Regions from separate parts of the Agromyces tropicus genome, predicted to be linked through region 3. Evidence: predicted binding sites of a transcription regulator. Region 3 holds the regulator's gene; each other region holds the start of a gene.
What was found. The regulator HrcA, encoded in region 3, represses chaperone genes, less so after heat shock. The targets are predictions, from matches to a motif close to TTNGCACTCGNNNNNNNCGAGTGCNAA.

Region 1 (4,341 bases), on a different contig from region 3:
GCTCGAGCGAGGCCGCGCGGCGCGCCGCCCGCGCACCGCGCACGAGGTCGAACGTGAGCACGACCAGCGCGATCCAGACCAGGCCGAACCCGAGCCAGCGCTCCGGCGGCATCGGCTCCTGGAGCACGAACACGCCGACGAGGAACTGGATGAAGGGCGCGAAGTACTGGATGAAGCCCATGTAGATCAGCGGGAGTCGCCGCGACGCGGCCGCGAACAGCAGGAGCGGGACGGCGGTGACCGCACCCGCGCCGGCCAGCAGCACCGTGTGCCATCCGCTCACCGTGCCCATCGTGAGGCCCGTCGTCGAGGCGACGACCACGAGCAGGATCGCGGCGACCGGCGCGAGCCACGCCGTCTCGAGCGTGAGCCCCGAGATCGCGTCGACCCGGGGCCCGACGTGCTTCTTGATGAGCCCGTAGAAGCCGAAGCTGAAGGCGAGCACGAGTGCGATCCAGGGCAGCTGCCCGTACCCGACGGCGAGGACCGCGACCGCGACGATGGAGATGCCGACCGCCGTCCACTGCACGGCGTTCAGCCGCTCGCGGAGCACGAGCACGCCGAGGAAGACCGTCACGATCGGGTTGATGAAGTACCCCAGCGCCGCCTCGACGACCTGCCCGCTCAGGGTGGCGTAGACGTACGTCAGCCAGTTGGCGAAGATGAGCACGCCGGCCGCGCCCATCGTGAGCACCACCCGGCGGTCGCGCAGGAGCGCGCGGAAGGGACGCCAGGTGCGCGTGATCGCGATGAGGGCGCCGCAGAAGACGAGCGACAGCAGGATGCGCCACGCCACGATCTCGACGGGACCCGTCGGTGCGAGGGCGATGAAGTAGACGGGGAGGAACCCCCAGAGGCCGTAGGCCGAGACCGCGAAGACGAGTCCGCTGCGGCTCGGACCGTCGGTCAGGCCGCGCGCCGGCGCGGCGGTGGACGGAGCGGATGACACGCGGCAAGCCTACGCGCGACCGCGGACACGTCACGGCGCGTCGACTGCCGTCCACCGTCGACATCCCGCCGCGGACGCGAGCCGGCCGCACGGCACGCGGACCGGGCCCCGTTCGCGTCGTCCCGGAGACGCGACGCGGCCCGGATGCCGTGTGGCATCCGGGCCGCGGACGAGCCGGTGTCGACTAGCGGACGACGACCGCGAGCACGTCGCGGGCCGACAGCACGAGGTAGTCCTCGCCGCCGAACTTCACCTCGGTGCCGCCGTACTTCGAGTAGATCACCTTGTCGCCGACGGCCACGTCGAGCGGCACGCGGTTGCCGTTGTCGTCGATGCGGCCCGGGCCGACCGCCACGACCTCGCCCTCCTGGGGCTTCTCCTTGGCGGTGTCGGGGATGACCAGGCCGGAGGCGGTGGTCTGCTCGGCCTCGACCTGCTTGATGACGATGCGATCCTCGAGCGGCTTGATGGAAACCGACACGGTTGACCTCTTTCTTGACGAAGACTGGGGTTAGCAGCCTCTGGACGAGAGTGCTAAGCCGAGTCTAAGGGGGTTCTGGCACTCGTGCAACGTGAGTGCCAGCGCCGGGCGCGGTGCTAGCGTGGCCCGCGTGGAACGCGACGAGCTGGTGCGGCTGCTCTCCCCCGAGGGCCTCGCGCTGCTCGACTCGCTGCCCGCGTACTCGTCGCGGTCCGACGTCGTCAGGGTCGTCGCCGACCTGCGCAAGCGGGGCCACGACCCCGGGCTCGTCGCGGCCGTGCTCAGCCAGTCACGGCTCCGTTCGAAGGCGCGCGCCAAGTTCGGCGAGTTCGCCGACCGGATGCTCTTCACCGGACCCGGCCTCGAGCAGGCGACCCGCCTCCGCGTCGCCGCGCTGCACGCCGGACGGTTCGCCCGCGCCGGGTTCCGCCACGTCGCCGACCTCGGCTGCGGCATCGGCGGCGACGCCCTCGCCATGGCCGCGATCGACCTCGAGGTGACCGCCGCGGAGGCCGACGAGGTCACGGCCGCCGTCGCGGCCTTCAACCTCACGCCGTTCCCCAAGGTGCGGGTCCTGCACGCACGCGCTGAGGACGTCGCGCTCGGCGGCATCGATGCGGCGTGGCTCGACCCCGCGCGCCGCACCACGTCCGGTGGGACCACGACCCGCCTGGCCGACGCCGCCGAGTACTCGCCGCCGCTCGACTTCGTGTTCGGCCTCGCCGAGCGCATGCCCGTCGGGGTGAAGCTCGGCCCGGGCACCGACCGCGACGTCGTCCCCGACGGCGCGGAGGCCCAGTGGGTGTCGGTCGACGGCGACGTCGTCGAACTCGTCGTCTGGACGGGCGCGCTCGCTCGCGCGGGCATCGGCCGCGCGGCGCTCGTGATCCGCGGCGACGCGGCCCACGAGCTGGTCGCCCCGGCGGACTCCGAGGACGCCCCGGTGGGGCCGCTCGGCGACTACCTGTACGAGCCCGACGGCGCCGTCATCCGCGCCCGGCTCATCGGCGACCTCGCGCGCTCGATGGGTGCCTGGATGCTGAGCGACGGCATCGCGTACCTGACCGGCGACCGCGAGGTGCACACGCCGTTCGCGCGCGGCTTCCGCGTGCTGGAGCGACTGCCCGCGGACGAGCGCAGCCTCCGACGTGAACTGCAGGAGCGCGGGGTCGGCACGCTCGAGATCAAGAAGCGGGGGGTCGACGTCGACCCCGCAGCGCTGCGCACGCGCCTCAAGCTCAAGGGCGACGCGTCGGCCACGATCGTGCTCACGCGCGAGGAGGGCCGGCACGTCGCCGTCCTCGTCGAGCGGATGCCGCCGGCCGAGGCTCAGGTCGGGAGCGCGTCGAACACGATCGCGTAGTAGCCGATCCACACGCCCGAGAACACGAGGCCGGTCACGCCCGTGCCGATCCCGACGAATGCGAGCACGCGGCCGTGCTCCTCGCGGCGCAGCCCGAGCACCCCGAAGACGATCGCCGCGAGCGAGAGCGGCAGCATCCAGCCGACGAAGAGCGACGCGATCGCGCCGATCGAGCCGATCACGGCGGCGACGCGGCTGTAGACGCGACGCTGCTCGTCCTCCTCCTCGTACTCGGCGACGGACTCCACGCGGGGCGAGGCCGGGCGGCCGACGGTGAGCAGCTGGCCCGTCGGCAGCGCGTGCAGCTCGCCCGTGTCGAACGGCACGTCGTACTCGGTCGGCGCGGCGGGCCGGGCGGCGCCCGACGCCGGCGGGTCCGCGGGGCGGGCCGGTTCGGCGGGGCGGCGTTCCGGGCGCGGCGCGGCGGTGCGGGGTTCGTCGCGCACCGGCGGCCGGGCCGGCGTGGCCGGGCTCCGCGGCCCGTCTGCGTCGGGCGGCATCCGTTCGTCCGTCACGGGCGCCTCAGTAGCCGAAGTAGTACCGACCGGGCGCGCCGAACAGCACGCCCCAGAGGATGAAGGAGAGCAGGGCGATTCCGATGCCCACGAAGCCGAGGATGAGGCCGGTCAGCCACATGCCCCGGGACGCGGGCTCCTTGCTGCGCCCGAGGAAGCCGAGGATGACGGCTGCCGTCGGCACGAAGAGCTGCAGGACGCCGCCGACGAACGGGATGATCGCGATGGGCGAGCCGACCACGCCGATGATGCCCGCGATCAGCGAGATCAGGCTGAGGACCGGGGTGGGCCGGGCGGACGACGGGGCGGCGTACGCGGCCGAGGCGCCGTAGGCGACCGAGCCCACGGCGGGAGGGACCGCGCCGGCCGCGGGCGGCGCGACGGGATCCCACGGCCCGCCGGCCGTGGCGGCGGCGCCGGGCGCACCTGCGTCGGCGGCGGGCGGAGGCGGGGTGCTCGTTGCGCCGTACGGCGTCGCCGGGCCCGCCGGCGGCGGCACGACCGGAGGGGCGGGCGGCGCCGGCGGCTCGGGAGCACCGGGCGGCTCGGGGGCACCGGGGACCTCCGGCGCGGCCGGCGTCTCGGGCGCCGTCGGCGGTTCGGGCGCGCTCGGCGGGCTGGGCTCCGGCTCCGGCACGGAGGGCGGGGCGGGCTCCGCGGGCACGGGGGGCTCGACGGGCTCCACGGGCACCGCCGGCTCCGACGGGTTCGGCGCGTCCGGCTCCGTCGGTCGGTCGGGGGTGGTGGGATCGCTCATGTCGAGCCCCTTCCGTGCTGCGGGTGGATCAGTACGTCGTGTAGTTTCCGCTGCTGATCGCGGCGCCGATGATCGCGAACCAGACGATCGCGACGATGATGCCGATGACGAGCCCGGCGTAGCCGATGATCAGGCCGGCGATGGCGAGGCCGCGGCCCTGCTCGCCGGTCTTCTTGATCTGGCTCAGGGCGATGTGGCCCGTGATGATCGCGACGAGCGAGATGAAGAACGCCGAGACCAGCGACACGATCGCCAGGACGTTGGTCTTCTGCGACG
Region 2 (4,341 bases), on a different contig from region 3:
CCGACCGCATCGACGGCTGCGGACTCGAGCGCCGTGCCGAGGCGCTCGACGAAGTCGACCCCCGAGTCGGCCTCGCTCATCGCGCGCTCGGCGATCGTCTCGAGCCGCGCGATGCGGAACGTCGGGGCGTCGGCGAGCCGCGACATCCGCTCGTCGGGCATGAGCAGGTCGGGCCGGAAGCCGTCGTCGACGAGGTACGCGCGGATGCCGGCGGCGCCGAGCAGCCGGCGTGCGACCTCATCGGCGCCGAGGGCGCGGCGCGCGGCGAGGTAGTCGTCGGGGTCGGCGAACGGGTCGAGGCCGAGGAGCGGCGCGCAGTGCCGGCGCAGGGCGAATCCCTGCTGGCTGTCGAACACGTCGGCGGCCGTCGGGCGGTCCGACTGCGTCAGGGCGGCGAGCACCTCGTCGTCAGAGGGATCGGGCAGCAGCCCGTGCACGTGGTGGTCGACGAGCGGCATCCGGTCGATCGCCGCCCCGAGCGGCTCGACGGTCTCCGCGCCCATGCCGCGATCCTCTCGCGATCGGACCGGGTCCGCCAGCGCGGTCCGGCCCGCCTCCGGGCCCGGTGCATGAGATTCCGGCCGATGGCCGCCCAGCCGGACCCATCGCGCGGAATCTCATGCTTTCCGACGGGAGCAGCCCGACGCCTCAGGCGAGCCGCTTCTCGAACCAGAAGTCGGCGTACGGCTCGCCGTTGAAGTCGGGGATCTCGTCGTAGCCGTGCGAGCGGTACATCGCGATCGCCTCGGTGAGCGAGCGGTTCGTGTCGAGCCGGACGACGCCGACGCCGAGCCGAGACGCGACGGCTTCGACCTCGCGGAGCAGCCGTCCGCCGAGCCCGAGTCCGCGCACGTCGCGCGACACCCAGAGCCGCTTGATCTCGGCGGGATCGTCGCCGTGCAGCTTGAGGCCGACGCAGCCGACGGCGGTGCCGTGCAGGAAGGCCACGAGGAAGGCGCCGTTCGGCGCGGTGAACTCGGGGTCGGTCGCCTGGCGCGTGCGGCCAGGGTCGAAGCCGACGTCGAACCGCTCGGCGAGCTCGGCGAAGTACGCCGCGATGCTCGTCCGCGCGGCGGGCTCGGCGGGGTCGACGATGCGGACCTCGACGGCCGACGCGGTCATGAGCCGCCGCACCTCGTCCATGGCGTCGAGCAGGCGCGTGCGCTGCCGTTCGGTGAGGGGGTCGAGGATGCCGCCGACCAGGTCGTCGGAGAGCCGGTCGAGCTCGCCGCACTCGGCCGTGCCGCGCTCGGTCAGGCTGACGACGCGCACGCGCGAGTCGTCGGGCGAGGGCTCGACGCGCACGAGCCCGTCGCCCTCGAGCGCGCGCAGCTGCCGGCTGAGGTAGCCCGAGTCGAGGTCGAGCCGGTCGCGCAGCTCGCGCAGTTCCGCGCCGCCGTCGCCGGACGAGCCGATCTCCCAGAGCAGCCGCGACTGGCCGAGCGGCCGCCCGCGGGCGAGGTAGCCGTCGTCGAGCGCCCCGATCCGCTCGGTGACGGTGCGGTTGAAGCTGCGCACGCGCGCGATCGCGTCCATATCTCTGACCTTAGTCAGGGATCGCATCCTGCGCCGCTTCGCCCTCGGCGAACAGCCCGCGAACGTGGTGATCCAACGCCGGACGACGCTGGCACTCTGATATCGAGAGTGCTAATCTGAACTCAACTTGAGTCAAGGTGACTCAACTCTAGAACTCCATCGAGAGGAGACGCTCATGGCCATGACCTGGGATCCGTTCCGCGACCTCGACCGCCTCGCGGCCAGCCTCGTCGACACGCGACAGGGCCCGCGGATGATGCCGATCGACCTGCACCGCGACGGCGACCACTACGTCCTGTCCGCCGACCTGCCCGGGGTCGACCCCGGCTCGATCGACATCGACGTCGACGGCCAACTGCTCACCATCCGCGCCGAGCGCACGCTGCGCAACGACGACGTGCAGTGGCTCGCGCACGAGCGGCCGAGCGGCTCGTTCCTGCGCCAGCTCACCGTCGGGGACGGCATCGACACCGCCGGCATCAGCGCGCACTACGACAACGGCGTGCTCAGCGTGATCATCCCCGTCTCCGAGCGCGCCAAGCCGCGCAAGGTGGAGGTGCGATCGAGCACCGAGGAGCCGAAGGAAGTCGCGAGCGGCAGCTGACCGGCCGGCCGGCGTCGCCGCGGGGGCGACGCCGGCCCCGGTTCCATGCGCGGACGGCGGTACGGGTGCACGGCGTCCGACCTGCCGTCCGCGCGTCCCTGGACCCCGTGCTCCCTAGGTACCTCAGGCCCGATCCGGGCATGCCGGATCGCCAAGATAGGGCACCCTCCCGATCCGGCGGACCCACCTCAGCGAGGAACCTGAGTGCAGGTGGTCAGCCACCGCCGGACGCACGAAGGGATCGGGATCATGGACCTCGCACACGGCTTCCTCGCACAGCAGATGACCGCGCACGACCAGCGCACCGCCGAGTTCGCCGCCGAGCGCCGCCTCGCGGTCGCCGAGCGCCGGCGCGCCGCACGCGCGACCGCCGCGGCACGCCGCGACTCGTTCGTCGCCGGGCTCCTCGCCCGACTGCACCCCGGGCAGGCGCGCGAGGCGCACTGAGCCTGCACCGGCCGCCGCGGCCGCACCGGCCGAGCGGCCGCCCCGGCAGCCCCGGCCGAGACCACGAGGCCGAGACGACGAAGACGGGCCCGCCCCCCAAGAGGGGACGGGCCCGTCGTGTCATCCGTGTCGGATGCGGTCGGCCTCAGCTCACGGGTTGACGACGTGGACCGTCATCGTGCCGCCCGTGGTCTGCGACGTCACCGTGACCTCGACGCCGTGGCCGGCGAGGATCACGCCGCCCAGCGGGTTCGACGAGTGGAAGAACGCGTTCGGGTCGGCGTCCGTGAACGTCGCCGTCTGCGTCGTCGTGCCGTCGGAGCCCACGGCGCCGACGTAGTCCACCGTCTGGTTCTTGCCCTTGCCGACGAGGACCTCCTTGTGCAGGGTGACCGCGTCGATCGTCTGCAGGCCGAAGGTGGCGTCGAACGGCTGGCGGCGGTTGCTCGGCGCCGAGCCGTCGGGGTAGGTGAACTTGGCCGGGTGCGAGTCGACCGGGAGCGCGAGGCCGTGGCCCTGGTGCTCGATGGTGTTGTTGTCGCCGTAGGCCTCGTCGATCGCCCACACGAGCATGCCGTCCTGGAACGGGAAGTGCTCGACGTGGTCGGGAGCCGTGTAGCCCGTGTCGAACTGGTACGGGCCGTGCTCGAGCGTGGCGTCGTAGTCGACGTAGGTGCGGTTCTCGACGAGGTAGTAGCGGTCGCCCTCGCTCGTCTCGGTGCCCGTGCTGCGCTTGAAGCCGCCCGCGGCCGTCCAGCCGTTGTCGCCCGACTCGACGTCGTCGGTGAGCAGGGTGGTGCCGCCGCTCTTGATGACGATGTCGTCGAGGAACGCGCCGGCGTAGTGCACGCCGCCGTCGGTCTGGTACCGGAAGCGGAACTGCACGTCGCTGCCACCCGGGATCGAGTAGCGCAGCGTCGACCAGCGGCCGTTCGACGAGCCGTCGAGCGGCTTGCCGACCTGCGTCCAGTTCGCGCCGCCGTCGGTCGAGTACTCGGCGTACAGGTAGTCGTAGCCGGCCTCGATGTCGTACCAGGCCTTCGCCGTGACGGTCGCCGAGCGCACCCCGGTGAGGTCGAGCGAGCGGGTCAGCGTGGTGTTGAGGTCGTCGGCGCTGCCGGTCCACCAGGCGTAGTCGCCCGAGTTCGGGGTCGTGTACTGGCTGGTGATGCCCGCGTCGGGCACGTCGATGACGAGCGCCTGCTCCTGGCCGTCGGCCTGCAGCGCGGCGGGGCTCAGGGTGAACTCGCCGGCGTCGCCGGCGCCCTCGTTCACGACCGCGTAGTCGAGCCAGCCGAGCTGGAGCTTCTCCCACGGGCCCATGTAGTCCGGCTTGGTGCCGATGTCGACCGTGCCGTCGCCGAGCCACGAGCCGCTGGACATGAGCGTCCAGAACGCGGTCGAGTTCTCGCCGCCGGCCGTGTCGTAGAAGTCGGGCAGGCCGAGGTCGTGGGCGAACTCGTGCGCGAAGACGCCCAGGCCGCCGTTCTCGGCCTCGACGGTGTAGTCGCCGATCCAGTAGCCGGTGTCGCCGATCTGCGCACCGCCGAACTTCACCTGGGTGCCGTCGACCGTCGGGCCGGTCTGGCCGAAGTCGGTCGAGTTGACGTACCAGCGGTGCGACCAGATGGCGTCCTCGCCCTGGGCTCCGCCGCCGGCGTCCTCGCCCTCGCCGGCGTGCACGGCCTGGAAGTGGTCGAGGTAGCCGTCGGGCTCGTTGAAGTCGCCGTCGTTGTCGTAGTCGTACCGGTCCC
Region 3 (4,341 bases):
GAGGGCGAGCGGCAGGAGCCATCCGATGTAGCCCCAGATGCCGAACGTCACGACGGTGAGGATGGCGTTGACGATCCAGATCGCGATGTAGGCGAAGATCGCGGTGATCTGGAAGTTCAGCGCCTCCTTGGCCTCGGTGTTCGTGAAGGCGCCGCGGTCCTTGAACACGAGCCAGATGATCAGGGACGGCAGGAAGCCGATGATGCCGCCGAGGTGGGCGAACGAGGCCCACTGCACGTCCTGCTCGTGGGAGAGCGGGGCCGCGGGGGCCGGCTGCGGGGCCGACGGCTGCGGGGCGGCGTTCGGATCCTGGGGCGGGAGGTCGGAGTCGGACATGTCGGGTGCCTTTCACGGAGGGGTGAGCGCGCCGTGCGGGCGGGGACGCGGGCGGTCGGCGTGCGGGACGGTGGACACGCTATCGGCGCGGCGGACCCGCCCACAACGGTGCCCGCCCTGATTCTCGCGATAGGATTAGCAGTCACGTGGGCTGAGTGCCAAGCACCCGGCCCGCGCCAGGTCGCACGGTCGAGGGAAGCGAGGGTCATGGTCTCCGAACGCAGTCTCGCCGTCCTCCGGGCCATCGTCCAGGACTACGTCGCGTCCCGGGAGCCGGTCGGCTCCAAGACGATCGTCGATCGGCACCACTTCGGCGTCTCCGCGGCGACCATCCGCAACGACATGGCCCTGCTCGAGGAGGAGGAGCTCATCGCGGCCCCGCACACCTCGTCGGGTCGCATCCCCACCGACAAGGGGTACCGGGTGTTCGTCGACCAGCTCGCCGACATCCGCCCGCTCTCGGCCGCGCAGCGGCATGCGATCGAGACCTTCCTCGGCGAGTCGAACGACCTCGACGAGCTGCTCGGCCGCACGGTCCGCCTCGTCTCGCAACTCACGCGCCAGCTCGCGGTCGTGCAGTACCCGAGCTTCGCGCGCGCCCGCGTGCGGCACGTCGAGCTCGTCTCGCTCGCGCCGACGAGGGTGCTGTGCATCCTCATCTCCGACAGCGGGCAGGTCGAGCAGCGGCTCGCCGAGCTCGACCAGGACGTCGACGAGGGCACGCTCGCCCGGCTCCGCAACCGCCTCAACGAGGTCGCCGCCGGCCTGACGATGGAGGATGCCGCGATCGCGCTCTCCGCCGAGACCGAGCACGCCGACCGGGCCCACGCGGCCGTGCTCCACACGCTCGCCGCGACGCTCGCCGACCAGGCCAAGATCACCCGCAGCGACCGCTTGGTCGTCGCCGGCGCCGCGAACCTGGTCCGCACCGAACAGGACTTCGCCGGGAACATCCTCGGCGTGATGGAGGCCATCGAGGAGCAGGTGGTCATCCTCCGGCTCTTCGGCGAGATGGCCGCCGACGACGGCATCGCCGTCCGCATCGGCCGCGAGAACGCCGCCTTCGGGCTCGGCGAGACCTCGGTCGTGTCGAGCTCGTTCGCCGTCCCCGGTCGCGACGTGTCGCGGCTCGGCGTGGTCGGCCCGACCCGCATGGACTACTCGCAGAGCATGGCGGCGGTTCGCGCCGTCGCCCGATACCTCTCCCGCACGCTCGGCGAGAGCTGAACTCGGCGGAGCCGCCCTCGCGGCATCCGTCATCGCGATCGAAAGGAACCCGCCTCACGTGGCCGACCACTACGAGGTCCTCGGCGTCGCCCGCGACGCCTCCCCGGACGACATCAAGAAGGCCTACCGCCGCCTCGCGCGGGAGCTGCACCCCGACGTGAACCCGGGCGCCGAGGCGTCCGAGCGGTTCAAGCAGGTGACGCACGCGTACGACGTGCTCTCCGACCCCAAGCAGCGCCAGCAGTACGACCTGGGCGGCCAAGGCGGCTTCGGCGGCGGCGCCGCCGGGTTCGGCGGCTTCGGCGACATCTTCGAGACGTTCTTCGGTGCCGGGCAGGCGAGCCGCGGGCCGCGGTCCCGCCGCGAGCGCGGCCAGGACGCCCTGATCCGCCTCGAGGTGGGCCTCGACGAGGTCATCTTCGGCACGCACCGCGACCTCGAGGTCGACACGGCCGTCATGTGCGAGACCTGCCACGGCTCGTGCTGCAAGCCGGGCACCGCTCCGGTCACGTGCGACATCTGCGGCGGCACGGGGCACATCCAGCGCTCCGTGCGCTCGCTGCTCGGCAACGTCATGACCTCGAGCCCGTGCGGATCGTGCCGCGGCTACGGCACGATCATCGCGACGCCGTGCGTCACGTGCCAGGGCCAGGGCCGCGTCCGTGCGCGCCGGACGGTGCCCGTCGACGTCCCCGCCGGGGTCGACACCGGCGTCCGCCTGCAGATGCCGGGCTCGGGCGAGGCCGGCCCCGCCGGCGGCCCGAACGGCGACCTCTACCTCGAGATCAAGGTGAAGACGCACGACGTCTTCAGCCGCGACGGCGACGACCTGCTGTGCACACTCGAGGTGCAGATGACGGATGCCGTGCTCGGCACGGAGACGACCGTCGCCGCGCTCGACGGCGACGTCGAGCTCGAGCTGCGTGCCGGCGTGCAGTCGGGCGACGTGCTCACGATCAAGGACCGTGGTGTCACCCACCTGCGCGGCAGCGGCCGGGGCGACCTGAAGGTCGCGGTGCACGTGCTCACGCCCACCAAGCTCACCCACAAGGAGCGCGAACTCGTCGAGCAGCTGGCGAAGCAGCGCAAGCCCAAGCCGCCCGAGCTCGGCCACTTCCAGCAGGGCCTGTTCGCGCGCCTGCGCGACCGGTTCCTCGGCTGACGTCACGCGACCGATGAGCCATCGCTACCTCGACGAGTCGCTGGACCTCGACGACGTGCGCCCCGGCGCACGGGTCGAGGTGACCGGAGACGAGGCGCGCCACGCGGTCGCCGTGTCCCGGCTGCGCGTCGGCGAGCGCGTGTCGATCGGCGACGGGCGGGGTCGCGTGGTGGAGGGCGCCGTGACGGCGGCCGAGCCGCGGCGGCTCGAGGTCGAGGTCGACGACGTCCGGGACGAGCCGGAACCGGCGCAGCGGCTCACGCTGGTGCAGGCCCTCGCGAAGGGCGATCGCGACGAGCTCGCCGTCCAGGCCGCCACCGAGCTCGGCGTGGACCGGATCGTGCCGTGGTCCGCGACGCGCTCGGTGTCGCGCTGGGAGGGCCCGAAGGCCGAGAAGGGTCGCGTGCGGTGGGCGACCATCGTCCGCGAAGCGGTGAAGCAGTCGCTCCGATCGCGGATCCCCGCGGTCGAGCCGGTGGCCGCGACGCGCGAGCTCCCCGTCCGGCTGGCGGGCGAGCGCATGCTGCTGCTCGTGCCGGGTGCCGCGACCCCGCTCGCCGGCATCCGTCCGGACGGGCGCGACCTCGCGCTGGTCGTCGGCCCCGAGGGCGGGATGGACCCCGCCGAGATCGAGCGGCTGGTCGAGGCGGGAGCCGAGCCGGTCCGCCTCGGCGAGTCGGTGCTCCGCACCTCGACCGCGGGCCCCGCCGCCATCGCGGTCCTCTCGGTCGCGCTCGGGCGGTGGTGAGGCATCCGTCGCTACGATGGTGGGATGAGCGGAACGGCGGAACCCACGATCTTCGAGCGCATCGCCGCCGGTGAGATCCCGGCGAAGATGGTCGCCGAGACCGATCGCGTGATCGCGTTCCACGACATCTCGCCGCAGGCGCCAGTGCACGTGATCGTGACCCCGCGCGTCGGGCGTCACCGCGACGTGGTCGAGCTCGCCGCCGACGACCCCGAGCTGCTCGCCGAGCTGGTCTCGGTGGCCAAGGACATCGCCGACGAGCTCGCCGACGGGCAGTTCCGGCTCGTCTTCAACACCGGCCCCGCTGCGGGCCAGACCGTGTTCCACGTGCACGCCCACGTCCTCGGGGGCGGCCTCAGGGAGGGATCGCTTGGCGGCTGACGACGCGGGAGACCTCCCGCTCACCGGATCCGAGTCCCGCGCCGACGAGGAGCGCCTCCGGATCGACGGCATCGCCATGGTGCGGCTCCTCGGGCCGCAGGACCGCCTGCTCACGACGATCGAACGCGAGTTCCCCGGCGTCGACGTGCACGTGCGCGGCAACGAGATCGCGATCCGCGGCGACGCCGAGGATCGCATCCGCGTCCGCCGGCTGGTGGAGGAGCTCCTCGAGCTCGTCCGCGGCGGCGGCGACCCGACACCCATCGAAGTGAGGAGCTCGGCCCGCATGCTCGACGCCGACCCGAATGCCCGACCCTCCGAGCAGCTCGGACAGGTCATCCTCTCCGCGCGCGGCAAGTCGATCCGCCCCAAGACCGAGGGGCAGCGCGCCTACGTCGACGCCATCGACGAGCACACCATCGTGTTCGGCATCGGCCCGGCGGGCACCGGCAAGACGTACCTCGCGATGGCGAAGGCCGTCCAGGCG

Region 1: the regulator HrcA is predicted to act here: its motif matches at 1,506-1,532, upstream of groES (co-chaperone GroES).
Region 2: the regulator HrcA is predicted to act here: its motif matches at 1,625-1,651, upstream of ABD230_RS10485 (Hsp20/alpha crystallin family protein).

What each region holds. Positions count from the first base shown of each region.
Region 1 is NZ_BAAAPW010000007.1:142,395-146,735, reverse strand. It holds gene rarD (EamA family transporter RarD) at 1-949, opposite strand, end outside; gene groES (co-chaperone GroES) at 1,134-1,430, opposite strand; gene ABD230_RS17995 (class I SAM-dependent methyltransferase) at 1,561-2,793, shown strand; gene ABD230_RS17990 (hypothetical protein) at 2,760-3,293, opposite strand; gene ABD230_RS17985 (hypothetical protein) at 3,316-4,065, opposite strand; gene ABD230_RS17980 (DUF4190 domain-containing protein) at 4,094-4,341, opposite strand, start outside.
Region 2 is NZ_BAAAPW010000002.1:988,093-992,433, forward strand. It holds gene ABD230_RS10475 (amidohydrolase family protein) at 1-503, opposite strand, end outside; gene ABD230_RS10480 (GNAT family N-acetyltransferase) at 649-1,536, opposite strand; gene ABD230_RS10485 (Hsp20/alpha crystallin family protein) at 1,712-2,140, shown strand; gene ABD230_RS10490 (hypothetical protein) at 2,390-2,587, shown strand; gene ABD230_RS10495 (immune inhibitor A domain-containing protein) at 2,738-4,341, opposite strand, start outside.
Region 3 is NZ_BAAAPW010000001.1:152,499-156,839, forward strand. It holds gene ABD230_RS00735 (DUF4870 domain-containing protein) at 1-336, opposite strand, end outside; gene hrcA (heat-inducible transcriptional repressor HrcA) at 544-1,563, shown strand; gene dnaJ (molecular chaperone DnaJ) at 1,622-2,725, shown strand; gene ABD230_RS00750 (16S rRNA (uracil(1498)-N(3))-methyltransferase) at 2,739-3,473, shown strand; gene ABD230_RS00755 (histidine triad nucleotide-binding protein) at 3,498-3,854, shown strand; gene ABD230_RS00760 (PhoH family protein) at 3,931-4,341, shown strand, end outside.